Regions from separate parts of the Bacillus sp. 05T21 genome, predicted to be linked through region 1. Evidence: riboswitches for the same ligand, from Rfam matches in the RefSeq annotation. Region 1 holds a riboswitch; each other region holds the start of a gene.
What was found. A riboswitch is a leader RNA that binds a small molecule or an ion and turns the genes downstream of it on or off. The one in region 1 is predicted to bind S-adenosylmethionine.

Region 1 (4,217 bases):
AGCACCTGTTTGTTTCGTAGTATCAAATGTAGATAACGGTGCTGCAACGTAAAATGGGATACCGAAATACTTTGCTAATATAGCTAAATTTAATGTTCCTATTTTATTAGCAGTATCACCGTTTTCAACGATTCGATCTGCCCCTACGATAATCGCATTAATTTCTTTCGTTCGAATTGCATGTGCTGCAGTATTATCCGTAATAAGCGTTACATCAATGTCTGCTTGTTTCAATTCCCATGTCGTTAAACGACCACCTTGTAAAACCGGCCTCGTTTCACACGCATACGCATGTAAACGCACACCCTTCTCTTTCCCAATATAAAATGGGGCTAATGCTGTTCCATATCTAGCAGTTGCAATACTTCCAGCGTTACAAATTGTTAAAATTTTATCACCGTCTCTAAAACATGTTAAAGCATGTTCTCCAATACTTCGGCACACCATTTCATCCTCTTGCTGAATATGAAGCGCTTCTTCTTCTAATATTTTTTGAGCTTCTTTTATTGTAGTAATCTCTTGAATAGATTCTCTCATACGATCGATTGCCCAAAATAAATTGACTGCTGTCGGGCGTGATGTTCCTAAATAGTTACAATCTCTATTAAACTTCTTTTGAAACTCATAGATATTTATAGCATCGTATTTCTTTGCCGCAAGCGCCAAACCAAACGCAGCTACAATTCCAATTGCAGGCGCTCCTCGTACTTCTAACATAATGATACTTTTCCATACATCTTCAACATTCGTTAATGTTTTGTATTCAGTGACATGCGGCAACTTTGTTTGATTTAATACTGCAATTGTATCGCCTTTCCAACTTACAGATCTCGGAATAGTAATAATTGTACTCATGCTTTTACGCCTCCAACTGTCTGTTGAAATAATGTTCGAAACAGTTGAATATCAGCACACTTAGCTTCATATTTTATTAGTTCTCTACCTAAGGATAACGCTTGTTTTTTAGCTTGAATTCTTTTTTCTTTATTTGCTATCCCATCTAAATCCGCTGCATGAGCTAAGCCAATTGTTCTACGAATCAGTTCACATCCGGCAAACCCGACGGCATCAGTAAAGATATTTTGCAAAATAATTGGTAACCATTGTTTTTCTTTCGTATATGCTTCTACACCTTCTCCAATCCATAACTTCGTAAAGTTTTCTACAAAATAACTCCATGTCTTTTCTATATGGAAAAATAGTACACTTCTCTTTTCTTCTTCTCTAGATAAAGCATTTAATAATAGATTTGCAATAAATTGACCGATATCAAATCCAAATGGACCGTACGTTGCAAATTCTGGATCAATCACTTTCGTTTCAGAGGGTGATGAAAAAATACTACCAGTATGTAAATCACCATGAATAAGCGCTTCTTTTCTCGTTAAAAACTTATATTTATATTGTGCTACTTTTAGCTTTAAAGTTTTGTCACTCCAAAGTTCATCAATCACTGACTGTAAATCTGACTCATAATCATTCGTATCGTAATGTCCAAACGGATCCGTAAAAACTAAATCTTCTGTAATTTTACTAAGGTCTGGATTTACAAATGTACCTTCTAGTACCCTTTTCTCTTCTGACTGTAAACCGAAATCTGAAGTATAAAACAAAACATGTGCTAGAAAACGACCGATATGCTGGGATAAAAGTGGATATCCTTCTCCATCTATTAATCCTTTTCTTGTAATTGTTAGTCTTGATAAGTCTTCTATTACTGTAACTGCTAACTCTTCATCATGACTGTACACTACCGGAACATAATCTGGCACATACTTCGCAAAAATTTGTAATGCTTTACTTTCAATCGTCGCTCTTTTTATAGACAGTGGCCAGCTCTCACCAACTACTTTCGCATATGGCAGTGCTTGTTTTATTATAATAGACTTCTCTCCATCATCTAATTTGAACACGTAATTTAAATTTCCATCTCCAATTTCATGACAAACTACATTTGCTTTCTTTTCAAAATAACCGTGTTCTTTCGCATATTGTATAGCTGTTGTTTCAGTTAATGAATAATATCCCATCGTCTTCTCCTCCTTTTCATTCAGAGGTTTTTCTAAAATAGAAAAACCCCTTTCCACAAAGAAAGAGGTTTGAAGTTTATCTTCTCCCCTCTTATCTGCCAGAAAGTTTACTTTCTGCTGGAATTAGCACCGTGCCTTTTGGCGTCATAAACGCCCCATTTCACAATGGTATTACGGTCGGTTGCTGGGCTTCATCGGGCCAAATCCCTCCACCTGCTCTTGATAAGAGTTGCATATTTTTTTGAATTTTTAACTTTATGATGAAGACTATACCAAGAATAAAAATCACTTGTCAACATTTTATTTATATAATTCTGGACGGCGATCTGCAAAAACTGGGATTCCTTTACGTACCTCTTTAATCTTCTCGAATGTAAGCTCTCCAAATAAAATAGATTCCTCTTCATTTGCCTCTACCACAACCTCACCCCACGGATCGACAATTAAAGAATGACCTGCAAACTCATTATTCGGATCCTTTCCAGCCCTATTACATGCTACAACGTAACACTGATTTTCAACTGCTCTTGCTTGTAATAGCAAGCGCCAATGTGCCAAACGAACTAATGGCCATTCTGCTACAACGAATAAAACTTTTGCACCTTTAACTGTATGAACACGCATCCACTCCGGAAAACGAATATCATAACAAATTGTTCCAGCGCACTTTACATCATCTAGCGTAAATTCACCTGTCTCATTACCAGCAACTAAATATTTATGTTCATCCATAAGCTGAAATAAATGCACTTTACTATATTCATTTACTTGCTGCCCTTCGCGGCTTACAACATACATCGTATTTGTAACACCTTGCTCTGTTTGCTTTGCTACGGAACCACCAACAATATGTACACCATATTGTTTCGACCATTCTTTCAACATTTCTTGCGTTTTCAATCCATCCCTATCTGCAATCTCAGAAAGCCTTGTTAAATCATATCCCGTTGTCCATAGTTCTGGTAAGACGACAACGTCTGGTTTCTCCTTCATCGCTTCGCTTATTTTATTTTTAGCGCTCTCAATATTTTTTTCTACATCTCCAAAAGCAATATCCATTTGAATACATGCGACTTTCATTTTGTCATCCCCATTCTTAATTTTTTCTTTACAAAATACTGGAAAGATTATATCATTTGTCACTAGAATTGTAACAACTTTCAAAAGAGGTGGAAAGTATGAAATTATTTCAACCTTCTGAGATAGTAACATCATTGCCAACACAATTTTTCGCTTCACTTGTTGCAAAAGTTAACAAAGTCGTTGCAGCTGGTCACGATGTTATTAATCTAGGACAAGGTAATCCAGATCAACCAACACCGCAGCATATCGTAAAAGCTTTACAAGATGCTGCCGAAAAGACCATTCATCATAAATATCCGCCATTTCGCGGACATGAAAGCTTAAAAGAAGCCGTGGCAACATTCTATAAAAGTGAATACGGCGTAGAATTAAATCCAAAAACTGAAGTTGCTATTTTGTTTGGCGGAAAAGCTGGATTAGTAGAATTACCACTTTGTTTTACAAACCCTGGCGATACCATTCTCGTTCCAGATCCAGGTTATCCAGATTATTTATCCGGAGTTGCTTTAGCAAAAGCGCACTTTGAAACAATGCCGCTTATTGCAGAAAATAATTTTTTACCAGATTATACAAAAATTGATGACTCTATTGCCAAGAAAGCAAAGTTAATGTTTTTAAACTATCCTAATAATCCTACCGGTGCTACAGCATCAAAAGATTTCTTTGATGCAACAATTCATTTTGCTAATAAACATAATATATTAGTTGTTCATGATTTTGCTTACGGTGCTATCGGATTTGATGGTCAAAAGCCTGTTAGTTTCTTGCAAGCAGATGGCGCCAAAGATGCAGGAATTGAAATTTATACATTATCAAAAACTTTCAATATGGCTGGATGGCGTATTGCTTTTGCAGTAGGGAATGAAAGTGTCATCGAAACAATTAACTTATTGCAAGATCATATGTATGTTAGTATTTTCGGTGCAGTTCAAGACGCAGCACGCGAAGCGCTATTAAGTTCGCAATCCTGTGTAGTAGAACTTGTTAATAGTTATGAATCTCGCAGAAATGCTCTTATAGAAGCTTGTCATGCAATCGGTTGGAATGTTGATATTCCAAAAGGATCATTCTTTGCTTGGCTCCCTGTACCTGAAGGCTATACAT
Region 2 (4,217 bases), on a different contig from region 1:
GGATGTACTGGTGCAATCGTAGGTTACCAACCATTCGGTGGCTTTAACATGTCTGGTACAGACTCTAAAGCTGGTGGTCCTGACTACTTAGCACTTCACATGCAAGCAAAAACTACTTCTGAAACTTTATAAGAAATAGTAGAAGAGATCTTCACAGTCTGTGAAGATCTCTTCTTTTTGAGAAACTCTCTATAATAGGAGTTAGTTAATTTGAATCGAAAGGTATTACCATATATTACTATTTGGTGGTTAGAACTAGCTAAACCCTATTAATATCGGGATAAACATGTAAATAGAAACAAAACAACGAGAAAAATTGACTTATTAGTCATATTTTTTAGTATTCATTTTGAGGATTTCCTGTATAATACAATTTGAAAGAAAATCTATGGTTAGACAAGAGAACACTCCTTTCGGCTTTGCTAACTGAAAGGAGTGTTTTTTTTTAGGTCGCTAAAAACTCTTCTGTACTCATTATATTTGCGTATACTCCATTTAAACTCGCCAAAATTGTATTATGAATATAAACAGCTGGTATAGTAGCATTCTTAAATGAAAGATCTTTTGTAGCACAAGCATCGTGTATTACGGTACAGTGAAGGCCAAAATCAAAAGCAGCTCTTACTGTAGCATCAATACACATATGGGTCATCATCCCGCATATTACGACGTGCTCAATTCCTGAACGTTGTAATTGTTCTAGAAGATCAGTTTCTCGGAAGCTATTTGGATAATGTTTAAGGATAACGGTTTCCTCTCTAAGTGGACGGACATTTTCGTGAATATGGACACCTTCTGTATTGGGTAGGAAAAAGGTAGCGCTATCTTTTATAGCTACATGTTGGATATGAAAAATAGGTTCGTTTCTTATTCTAAAATGTTGTAGTAGCTGACTAGCATATTCACTTGCTTCTACTGGATTACGTAATTCCATCATTCCGCTTGGAAAATAATCATTTTGAATGTCGACGAGCAAAAGAGCTGTTTTCATATATCTATCTTCCTCCGATTTCATATTCAAATAATGTTATTCAATGAGTAGAGAAGATTCTCCTTTTTAAAAGTATGAGTGAGAAGGATTTTACATAACTTTAAAAATCACTATTGTATTGTTACTTCTTATTTAAAAATTTAAATAGAGAAATAATTAATGTTTTTTCTAAAAATTGTATTGACTCTCATTATTCTGAGTTCTATAATAAGACTTAATTAAACGACAATTAAATCGATACACTCTTATCCAGAGAGGTGGAGGGACTGGCCCTACGATACCTCAGCAACGGATTTTTTAATACCGTGCTAACTCCAGCAAGCCTATAAAGGCTTGGAAGATGAGAAGATGTGAATGAGTACATATAAAAGTGCTCTCCTTCTTATCTTTTATTACTGATAAGAAGGAGAGCACTTTTTATTTTACCTCGAAAGCTCTACTTCAAGTTTTTACAGCATATAGGAGGGAAGAAAATGATTTCTTTTAACAATGTAAGTAAAGTATATGAATCAGGTGGGCAATCTGTTCATGCGGTTGAGGATGTAACGCTGTCAGTTGAAAAGGGCGAAATTTTTGGCATTATCGGATTTAGTGGTGCTGGAAAGAGTACGTTATTACGTTTAGTAAATATGTTAGAAAGACCAACTGCAGGAACAATTTCAATAGATGATAAAGATATTACATCATTATCGGCGAAAGAATTACGGAAACTAAGACAAAGAATTGGGATGATTTTCCAAAGTTTTAATCTATTTAATTCAAGAACGGTGTTTGGGAACATTGCTTATCCATTAAGGTTAGCGAAATTGCCGAAGAATGAGATAAAAGAAAGAGTGAATGAACTACTAAAATTTGTTGGTTTAGAAGATAAAGCGAACTATTATCCAGAACAGTTATCAGGTGGGCAAAAGCAGCGTGTTGGGATTGCAAGAGCACTTGCGACATCACCGGATATTCTCATATGTGATGAGGCAACATCAGCTTTAGATCCGGAAACAACGACAGAAATCTTAAATTTATTAAAGAAGGTAAATAGAGAGTACAATTTAACGATTCTACTTATTACACATGAAATGCACGTTGTGAAAGAGATTTGTCACCGTGTAGCCGTTATGGAAAAAGGAAAAGTAATTGAAGAAGGAAAACTGTTTGACGTTTTCACACAACCAAAAACAAAGACCACTCAAAATTTTGTACGCTCTGTTATTAATGATCACTTACCAGAAAGTGTTCTAGCGAAAATTCAAAACGGAGGTCAGATTTATCGCCTGACTTTTACTGGGGAAGAGACAGGGCAGCCTGTACTATCATATATTGCGAAAAACTATAACGTCGATGTAAATGTTCTTTATGGAAATATTATTGAACTCCAAAATGTGCTATTTGGAAATCTTCTTGTAGAGCTACAAGGTGAACAGAAAGAAATTCAAAAAGCATTACAACATCTAAGACTGCAAGTGCAGCTGAAGGAGGTAGAAGCTCATGCGAGTTGATTGGAGTATATTTTGGCCTCGCATATTAGATGCGACGGGGGATACCCTTTTAATGGTAATTGTAACCCTTATATTCGCTACAATTCTTGGTATACCTCTAGGTTTACTATTGTATGTAACGAGAAAAGGAAATTTTTTAGAAAATAAATGGGTCTTTTCTATTCTTAATATCATAATTAATACAATTCGTCCGGTTCCATTCATTATCTTTTTAGTAGCTTTAAGCCCACTAACAAGAAGTGTTATTGGAACGACGATTGGAACGGCTGCAGCAATCTTCCCAATGACGTTAGTTGCATCAATTGGTATTGCTAGAATGGTTGAAACAAATCTTGTTTCCGTTCCGAAAGGGGTAATTGAAGCAGCACAAGCAATGGGCGCTTCACCACTTAGAATTGTTTTTGAAATCCTCGTACCAGAAGCTTTAGCACCATTGATCTTAGGTGTCACGTTTATGACGGTTGGTTTAATTGAATTTTCTGCAGTTGCTGGGCTTGTCGGTGGTGGCGGTCTTGGTGACTTAGCAATGACATATGGTTATCAACGCTTTGATACGTCAGTTATGTTTGTAACGGTCGTTTTACTTATTATTCTTGTACAGGTAGCTCAAAATTTAGGGAACTACTTTGCGAAAGTTTTTTTACGCAGATCATAAAAAGGAAGAGGGGAAAAGAAAATGAAGAAAATTTTAGCATTTGCATTATCAGCGATCGTAGGAATTACAGCGTTAAGCGGCTGCTCAGGTGGAGACACAGGTGCAGGAGCGAAAGAGAAAGTAGTTCGCGTCGGTGTAACTGGAACAGATGGAGACGTTTGGGAAATTTTAAAGAAAAAAGCTGAAAAAGAAGGGATTAAAATTAAACTGGTTGAGTTCTCTGATTACACAACACCCAACAAAGCGTTAGCTGATGGAGATATTGAACTAAACTCATTCCAGCACATCGCTTTCTTAGAGCAATTTAAAAAGGAGCATAAGTTAGATATTACAGCTGTTGGTACAACGCAAATTGCACCGATGGGCTTATACTCTGAAAAATATAAGAAAGCAAATGAAATCCCAGATGGTTCGGAAATTGCTATTCCGAATGATCCAACGAACCAAGCACGTGCATTAAAACTTCTTGATGCAGCTGGATTATTAAAGCTTAAGAAAGATTTTGGTCTATTTGGGGATCCAAGCGGTATCGCTGAAAATCCGAAGAAGTTAAAAATCACACCGGTTATCGCACAGCAAACACCTCGTGTATTAAAAGATGTAGCAGCTTCAGTTATTAATAACGGTGTTGCTGGTCAAGCTGGATTAGATCCAGCGAAGGATCCTATTTTCTTAGAAGATCCAAAGAATGAAAATGCAAAGGCCTATATTAATATTTTCGCAGCTCGTACGAAAGACAAAGATGATCCAACGCTGAAAAAAGTAATTGAATTGTATCATTCAAAAGAAGTAACAGATGCAATTAAGAAAGAAACGAATGATGGTTCAATTTCAGTAGATCTTTCACTTGATGAGCTTGCAAAAATCGCAAAATAATATTGAGTTTAACGGACTAGCAGTAGGAACCCCTCCGCTGTTAGCTCGTTCAACATATAATCTACTTAACAAACAAAACCCTAATTCTGTACCTTCCAATTTTGTATAACATAGAATCCAATGTTTGTTAAGTAGAGTGATGGACCAGGAGTTTTCCTGGTCTTTTTTTAATTAAAGCAGCTGGCTAATAATAAGGAAATCC
Region 3 (4,217 bases), 200 kb from region 1:
TGTCACTTTTAAAAGTGGGTTAGAAGGTGTTTCTACATAAAAGAGCTTCGTATTTGGTTTAATGTTTTCTTTTACTTCTTCCACATTGGTCATATCCACAAATGTATGTGAAACACCATAACGGGAGAGAACTTCAGTAACAATTCGATAAGTGCCTCCATATACATCTTCTGAAATAAGAACATGGTCACCTTGTGAAAGAAGGAGAAATGCAGTAGAAATGGCTGCAATGCCTGATGCAAAGGCAAATCCTTTTGTCCCGCCTTCTAATAAAGCAATGATATCTTCAAGAGCTTCACGTGTTGGATTTCCAGATCTACTATAGTCATACTTTCCGAAAGCATCTACATCAAACTGATGGAATGTTGATGTGTTATAGATGGGAACGTTAACAGCTCCTGTGTGTGTGTCATGCTTGTATTGATTATGCAGTAAAAGCGTATCTATGGAATAACTCATATTCTTACACCTTCTTTTACAAGTTTAATTGCTTGCTTTAAGTCTTGAATTAAGTCGTTGCTATTTTCGATGCCGACTGAAAAACGGAGAAGACGATTACACACACCACGTGCTGTTCGAACATCTTCTGGAATGTCGGCATGAGTTTGCGTTGCTGGATAAGTCATTAAACTTTCGACGCCGCCAAGACTTTCAGCAAATGTAATTAAGGATAAAGATTGTAAGAAAGGATTAATCCAAGTTTCATCTTGAAGGCGAAATGAAATCATACCACCTCTTCCTGGATAAAATACATCTGTCACACCATCTTCATCATTTAAATAAGCAACAATTGCATGAGCGTTTTCTTCATGCTGTTTCATGCGAAGTGCTAAAGTCTTCATCCCTCGAATTAATAGCCATGAATCAAACGGGCTTAAGACAGCACCAGAGGCATTATGATAATGAGCAAGCTCCTCGCAAAGAGATTTCCCTTTCGCAACGACAAGTCCGCTTAGTACATCGTTATGACCGCCTAAATATTTAGTTGCGCTATGAAGGACGATGTTTGCACCTTCTGTTAATGGTTGCTGTATATAAGGTGTATAGAACGTGTTATCTACAATAAGAAGTAGTCCGTGCCTTTTCGCTACACTTGCTACACTTACGATATCAGTTACTTGCATTAATGGATTAGTCGGTGTTTCTATGAAAATAGCCTTCGTTTGAGATGTGATTGCTTGCTCAATTTGTTTAATAGATTGTGTATCTACGTATCTACATCGAATATTCCACTTGTCTTCATGTTCGGAAAATAGACGATATGTTCCCCCGTATAAGTCTTCAGATACGATAAGCTCATCTCCGGAACGGAATAGTGAAAGGACAAGGAGAACAGCCGCCATTCCTGAACTACAGGCATAACCTTGCTCACCGCTTTCTAAGTCTGCAATTGCCTGTTCTAAAAGACCGCGAGTCGGATTTCCAGTTCTTGAATAGTCAAAACCAGTAGATTTACCAATTCCTTCGTGACGATAAGCAGTTGAGAAATAAACAGGTGGATTAACAGTTCCTGTTGTAGCTTCGCTACGGTTCCCGATTTGTGCTAGTTTTGTTTCGATTGTTGACATGTGAAAATTCCCCCTTTTTAAAGTGAACGACTAAGTGAAAATAAAAAAAGCCTTCTAAGAAGAAGGCTTTCGGATTGAATAGAGTCTTCTTCTCATCTGTCAAATCTTTCACAATTTGCTGGAATTAGCACCTTATTAACGAATGAATGTTAATGGTTGCTGAGGCGTCAAAGGGCCAGTCCCTCTACCTCTCTAGATAAGAATGTTCGTATGAAATTTTATTATGGTTTTAACTTTACAACAAAAGATAATTGAATTGCAACTTTATTTTAAATAATTTTTATTTTTCCGCAAGTGTCATTGACTTTTATTTTAGTGCGTGCTAAATTTATAAAAAATTAACAAACATTGTTAAAAGGGGAACGTATTTCCTTTTAGCTACATAAATAAAATAATAAAGACAAACTCTTATTGAGAGCGGTGGAGGGAAAGGCCCTGTGAAACCCGGCAACCTTCAAACTAAATGTTTGAAACGGTGCTAAAACCTGCAAAACGTGTGTTTTGCATGATAAGAGGAGGAACAATTATGTCCCCCTCTTCAAAGTGAAGAGGGGTTTTTTTATATTGATAGAAATGAGGGAGATTCGTGAAATTACTAGATTTATTATCAAAAGGAATTGTAATAGGTGATGGTGCAGTTGGAACTTTATTACATTCTCATGGTTTACAAAGTAGTTTTGAAGAATTGAATTTGTCTGATCCGGACTTAATTATATCGATCCATAAACAATATGTAGCTGCTGGAGCGGATGTTATTCAAACGAATACGTATGGTGCGAATGAAGCGAAACTCCGCATGTATGGTCTAGAAAATCAAGTTGTCCAAATTAATAAAGCGGCAGTGAATATTGCGAAAGCATCAGTAACAGAGCGGAATGCAATTTTAGGGACAATTGGAGGTATGAAACATATTGGTGCTGTTACAACGACTGATATAGAGCGAGAATTTATGTTACTTGAGCAGGCAGGTGCTTTACTAGAAGAACAGGTTGATGGATTACTATTAGAAACTTTTTATGATGAATTTGAATTATTGCATGCGGTTAAAGTATTGCGTAAACAAACGAATATTCCGATTGTTGCTCAGTTAGCGTTACATGAGGCAGGTACGACTCAAAATGGGAATGATGTCAATGAAATATTAAAACAGCTTTTAGATTACGGTGCCAATGTTGTTGGGTTGAACTGTCAACTAGGCCCGCTTCACATGACGGAAGCTTTCAAAATGATATCGATTCCTCAAAATGGCTATTTATCAGCATATCCGAATGCAGGTCTCCCGAATTATGTGGAAGGGCGTTACGTATATGAGGGAAGTCCAGCGTATTTTGAAGAAATGACACCAAACTTTATTGAACAAGGTATTCGTTTATTAGGTGGTTGTTGTGGTACTACCCCGGAACATATTGAAGGAATGAAACGTGCTATTGCAAATGTTGCACCTGTAATAGCAAAGGAGACGATTCAAAGGCCTAAAGTGGTCCATACACATGAGAAGCGTTCGAGAGCTCATGTTACTCTAGCAGAAAAGGCAAAGAAACAAACGACAGTTGTAGTGGAATTAGATCCACCGAAAACGTTAGACACGCAGCGTTTTTTTGAAGGGGCAAGAGCACTGAAAAGGGCTGGAGCGGATGCTATTACTCTAGCAGATAATTCATTAGCATCTCCTCGTGTTTCGAATATGGCTATGGGTGCATTATTAACGAAGCATGATATTCCAGTATTGACGCATTTAACGTGTAGAGACCATAACGTCATTGGACTACAGTCTCACTTACTTGGATTATCAGCATTAGGTATGGAGGAAGTGCTAGCTTTAACTGGTGATCCAGCGCGTGTTGGTGATTTCCCAGGTGCAACTTCTGTATATGATTTGTCATCGATAGAGCTCATTAAAATGATTAAAGAGATGAACGACGGTCGCTCTATTTTAGGGAAATCAATTGGTCCGGCAACAAGATTTTCTGTTGGAGGTGCATTCAATCCTCATGTAAGGCATTTAAAAGCAGCGGTCAAGCGAATGGAACGAAAAATTGATGCTGGTGCTGAATATTTCTTAACGCAGCCGATATATGATGTTGCTTTAATAGAAGAAGTATATGAAGCGACAAAGCATTTGGAACAACCTATCTTTATTGGAATTATGCCGTTAGTAAGTAAGCGGAACGCAGATTTTCTTCATTTTGAAGTGCCGGGTATTACTCTCCCTGAAGAGATAAGACAAAGAATGGATGGACATGAAACGAAAGAGGCAGCCATAGAGGAAGGGATTCGTATTTCACAAGAGTTGATCGATGCGGCGATGAAATACTTTAACGGTATGTATCTTATTACACCGTTTTTAAAATATGAAATTACAGAACATCTCGTGAAATATGTGAGAGAAAAGCAAGAAGTGAAAGAAGGTATTAATTGATGAAACGAATAGAAGAGAGATTACAACATGAAATTTTAATATTAGATGGTGCAATGGGAACGATGATCCAGCAAGAAGACTTAACAGCGGAAGATTTTGGAGGAGAAGAATACGAAGGTTGTAATGAATATTTAGTAAAAACAAGACCGGATGTTATTTTAAATATTCATAAAGTCTACATTGAAGCTGGAGCAGATATTATTGAAACGAATACGTTTGGTGCAACAAAT
Region 4 (4,217 bases), on a different contig from region 1:
TACTAAGTTAAAGGTTGTATAGTATATGGTGATCGGGTGATGACATATGATTTATGTGGAAAAAGTCATTATTGTAGAAGGTAAATCGGATAGAAGAAAGATTGAATCTATTATTCGTGAACCAGTGGAAATTGTTTGTACAAATGGTACAATTGGTTTGTCGAAAATGGATGAGCTCATTGATCAATTTTTTGATAAGGACGTATATGTGCTAGTGGATGCTGATGATGCAGGAGAAAAGTTAAGGAAACAATTCCGAAAAGAATTTCCGCAAGCAGAGCATATTTATATTGATCGCTCGTATCGCGAGGTGGCGACTGCGCCTTCTTCACATTTAGCAAATGTATTATGGGGAGCAGACATTGACGTTTATACAGAATATTTACGGTAAGGAATGATAGAAGTGATTGATTGGACAGGTGCCGAAGCTACAGCCCTAATAGGAAATGAAGAAAAAACAGTGTTATATGTGTATACACCAATGTGTGGAACATGCCAATTGGCAAAGAAGATGTTAACGGTCGTTGAGATGACGATTGAAGATTTGAAAATTGGAATGTTAGATTTAAATTATGCCCCGCATTTAGCGAAAGAGTATGGGATAGAAAGTGTACCGTGTTTACTTATTTTTGAAAATGGGACACTGATGAAGAAAATATATGCATTTCATTCGGTTGAATATTTATATACGGAATTAAAGTAGGCGGCAAAGTTTTTGCCGCCTCGACATATTTCTTGGGAAATATGTCGACATGCGTGATAGATACAGTATTTGTCGAGCGAAAATAACAGGATTGCCCTTTAATAAGAGGGAATGGTATGTAATAGAAAGTGATATGAGGGATGTGGTTTAGGATGAAATTATATTCTTTGCTTCAATCATTTGTAAATTACGCTAATGGTCAATATCATTTAGAACCGCTTTTAAGGCAAGGAGAAAGAACTGTTAATTTTCGTTTTGGAGATGAATGCTGTTCGTTACAAATTTCAAGAGATTATATAGAACTTTTGAAAGAGGCGAGAGGAACGGAACAAATCGTTTGTTTAGAGGAAGAGGATGTACAAAAATTAGTGACTGGAAATATGAGGTTGCAAAAGTTAATGAGTGATGGACGGGTACAATATTCTGGAACGTATCGAACGATGTTATTAGTTGAATCGATGTTTCATATATGTAAACCGATGTCAGTCGGAGCTTAAAATTCTGAAGTTTCTTTTTTTACGAAAATTTCTGTTGACAGAGCGTGTGGATATTGATACAATTCAATTCATAAAATATAGACAATTTCATAAATTTTAAATCAGACGAAAATTTAATCTGATTTCTCTTATTAAGAGAGGTGGAGGGACTGTGCCCTGTGAAGCCCGGCAACCGTCAACTTATGTTGAAATGGTGCCAATTCCTGCAAAGCAAATGCTTTGAGAGATGAGAGAGAGGGATAATGTTGTTATATACGCATATAAACCTTTCTGCTTCTCTAGAAGCGGAAAGGTTTTTTGTCGTTTGAATGCGGAGGACATTCAAATAATAAGAGGAGCTATAACGATGGACTACACGCATCAAAAATAAAAAAATTGCGGAGTCTATCCAAAGTTTTATGAAATCCAGCTCCAGCGGCTAGAACAGTCGGTCGTTTCATCCCTTCCTATGAGGCAAAAAGCGCCTCTACGTCTGGGATTCCAACGTCCTCTTGTTCTAAACGAGCCGCTTACGCTTTTTAATCAAAAAAGGGGTGAACATCATGATTTTATTAGAAAATGTAAAGAAAATATATAAGGCAAAAAGCGGTGATGTCACTGCTGTAGATAACGCCAACTTAAAAGTAGATAAGGGTGAAATATTTGGTGTTATTGGATATAGTGGCGCTGGGAAAAGTTCGTTAATTAGATTGTTTAATCAGTTAGAGAAACCAACTTCTGGCCAAATTACAATTGCGAATCGTGTGATTTCAGCGATTACTGGAAATGAACTTCGTAAGGCAAGACAAGAAATCGGAATGATTTTTCAGCATTTCAACTTACTTTGGTCACGAACTGTGCGTGAAAATATCGCATTCCCACTTGAAATTGCAGGTGTCGATAAGGCGGAGAGAAGAAAACGTGTCGATGAGTTAATTCATCTTGTTGGATTAGAAGGAAGAGGAGACGCGTACCCATCTCAGCTAAGTGGTGGACAAAAGCAGCGCGTCGGGATTGCAAGAGCGTTAGCAAATAATCCACAAGTACTTTTATGTGATGAAGCAACGTCAGCTCTTGATCCGGAAACGACGGATCAAATTTTAGATTTATTGTTAGATATTAATAAGCGTCTCGGCTTAACAATTGTATTGATTACGCATGAGATGCACGTTATTCGCAAAATTTGTAATCGAGTTGCTGTAATGGAGAAAGGGAAGATCGTAGAAACGGGTCCAGTACTTGACGTATTCCGTAATCCACAGCAAGACATTACAAAACGATTTGTACAGCAGTTAACTGATTCTGAAGATACGAATGAAACGATTGAAAGTTTAATAGAAAAGTATCCAGATGGAAAAGTAATTCGTTTGCAGTTTGTCGGTGAAGCGGTAGAAAGACCGGTACTTCAAAGGTTAATGCAGCGCGGTGATATAGAAGTTAGCATTTTGCAAGGAAATATCGCGCAAACGAATAACGGCTCTTACGGAAGTTTAGTCGTTCATTTAAATGGTGAAGAAACAGCGATCCAGCAAGCAATAGAAGGGATTCATCAAGATCAAGTAGAGCTGGAGGTGATTGCACATGGATAAGTTAATCGCAAATATTGATTGGAATCAAATGTTAGAAGCAACTGGTGAAACGTTATATATGACGGCAATCGCAGCGCTTGCCACATTTGTTTTAGGACTTATTTTAGGATTATTACTCTTTATGACAGCGAAAGATAATTTATGGGAAAATAAAGCGATTAATACGGTGATTGGAGCGTTCGTAAACATTTTCCGTTCTATACCGTTCATCATTTTAATTATTTTATTAATCCCATTCACAAAGATTCTTCTTGGAACAATTCTCGGAGCGAGTGCAGCGCTACCAGCTTTAATTATTGGAGCGGCACCATTTTACGCGAGAATGGTTGAAATCGCACTTCGTGAAATTGATAAAGGTGTAATTGAAGCTTCAAAAGCGATGGGAGCAAAAACAAGCACAATTATTTTGAAGGTGTTAATTCCAGAATCGTTACCAGCGTTAGTATCTGGTATTACGGTTACGACTATTGCTTTAGTGGGCTATACAGCAATGGCAGGTGTTGTTGGTGCTGGTGGTCTTGGAACACTTGCTTACTTAGAGGGATTCCAGCGTGGAAATAACGATGTAACAATCGTTGCGACAATTTGTGTATTACTCGTTGTATTTTTAATTCAGTGGATTGGTGATAGTTTAACGACTCGAATAGATAAAAGATAATGAAAACAGGGGGATATTTCAAATGAAAAAATTATTACTTACAGCACTTATTTCAACTTCAATTTTTGGGTTAGCTGCTTGTGGCGGGAAAGATAAAGATGAAAAAAAACTTGTTGTTGGTGCTTCTAACGTACCGCACGCTGAAATTTTAGAAAAGGCAAAACCGTTACTTGAGAAAAAAGGAATTGAGTTAGAAATTAAAAAATTCCAAGACTACGTGTTACCGAATAAATCGTTAGCAGATAAAGAATTAGATGCGAACTACTTCCAGCACATTCCGTATTTAGAAAAGGAAATTAAAGATAAAAAATATGACTTTGAAATAGCAGGAAAAGTTCATTTAGAACCGATTGGTGTGTATTCTCAAAAATATAAGAGCTTAAAAGAACTTCCAAACGGGGCGACAATTATTATGAGTAATTCTGTTACTGATCATGGTCGTGGTTTAGCAATTTTACAAAAAGAAGGCATTTTAAAAATTAAAGACGGAGTAGAGCCAGTTAAAGCAACTCCAAAAGATATTGCGGATAATCCGAAAAACTTAAAATTCAAAACAGATATCGAGCCGGGTCTATTGCCACAAGTGTATAACAATAAAGAAGGCGACGCTGTTCTAATTAATTCTAACTATGCAATTGATGCGAAATTAAACCCAGAAAAAGACGCGATTGCAATTGAAGGCGATGATTCTCCATACGCAAACGTAGTAGCTGTTCGTAAAGGCGATAAAGATAAAAAAGAGATTAAAGCTCTTATAGAAGTACTGCATTCTAAAGAAATTGAAGACTTTA

Region 2: another riboswitch for S-adenosylmethionine. It lies ahead of AC1DKZ_RS28835 (methionine ABC transporter ATP-binding protein); the one in region 1 lies ahead of mtnK (S-methyl-5-thioribose kinase).
Region 3: another riboswitch for S-adenosylmethionine. It lies ahead of AC1DKZ_RS03110 (bifunctional homocysteine S-methyltransferase/methylenetetrahydrofolate reductase); the one in region 1 lies ahead of mtnK (S-methyl-5-thioribose kinase).
Region 4: another riboswitch for S-adenosylmethionine. It lies ahead of AC1DKZ_RS17590 (methionine ABC transporter ATP-binding protein); the one in region 1 lies ahead of mtnK (S-methyl-5-thioribose kinase).

The regions. Positions count from the first base shown of each region.
Region 1 covers NZ_JBFTMD010000001.1:375,383-379,599, forward strand. Annotated here, with positions in the region: gene mtnA (S-methyl-5-thioribose-1-phosphate isomerase) at 1-855, opposite strand, end outside; gene mtnK (S-methyl-5-thioribose kinase) at 852-2,030, opposite strand; SAM riboswitch class I at 2,119-2,259, opposite strand; gene AC1DKZ_RS01915 (carbon-nitrogen family hydrolase) at 2,331-3,194, opposite strand; gene AC1DKZ_RS01920 (aminotransferase class I/II-fold pyridoxal phosphate-dependent enzyme) at 3,209-4,217, shown strand, end outside.
Region 2 covers NZ_JBFTMD010000031.1:17,631-21,847, reverse strand. Annotated here, with positions in the region: gene pruA (L-glutamate gamma-semialdehyde dehydrogenase) at 1-132, shown strand, start outside; gene AC1DKZ_RS28840 (cysteine hydrolase family protein) at 446-991, opposite strand; SAM riboswitch class I at 1,234-1,338, shown strand; gene AC1DKZ_RS28835 (methionine ABC transporter ATP-binding protein) at 1,465-2,484, shown strand; gene AC1DKZ_RS28830 (methionine ABC transporter permease) at 2,474-3,139, shown strand; gene AC1DKZ_RS28825 (MetQ/NlpA family ABC transporter substrate-binding protein) at 3,161-4,015, shown strand; gene AC1DKZ_RS28820 (HXXEE domain-containing protein) at 4,183-4,217, opposite strand, start outside.
Region 3 covers NZ_JBFTMD010000001.1:579,545-583,761, reverse strand. Annotated here, with positions in the region: gene metC (cystathionine beta-lyase) at 1-459, opposite strand, end outside; gene metI (cystathionine gamma-synthase/O-acetylhomoserine thiolyase) at 456-1,568, opposite strand; SAM riboswitch class I at 1,658-1,771, opposite strand; SAM riboswitch class I at 1,974-2,083, shown strand; gene AC1DKZ_RS03110 (bifunctional homocysteine S-methyltransferase/methylenetetrahydrofolate reductase) at 2,155-3,987, shown strand; gene metH (methionine synthase) at 3,987-4,217, shown strand, end outside.
Region 4 covers NZ_JBFTMD010000009.1:91,880-96,096, forward strand. Annotated here, with positions in the region: gene AC1DKZ_RS17575 (toprim domain-containing protein) at 47-391, shown strand; gene AC1DKZ_RS17580 (thioredoxin family protein) at 395-703, shown strand; gene AC1DKZ_RS17585 (hypothetical protein) at 856-1,200, shown strand; SAM riboswitch class I at 1,326-1,433, shown strand; gene AC1DKZ_RS17590 (methionine ABC transporter ATP-binding protein) at 1,743-2,768, shown strand; gene AC1DKZ_RS17595 (methionine ABC transporter permease) at 2,761-3,426, shown strand; gene metQ (methionine ABC transporter substrate-binding lipoprotein MetQ) at 3,449-4,217, shown strand, end outside.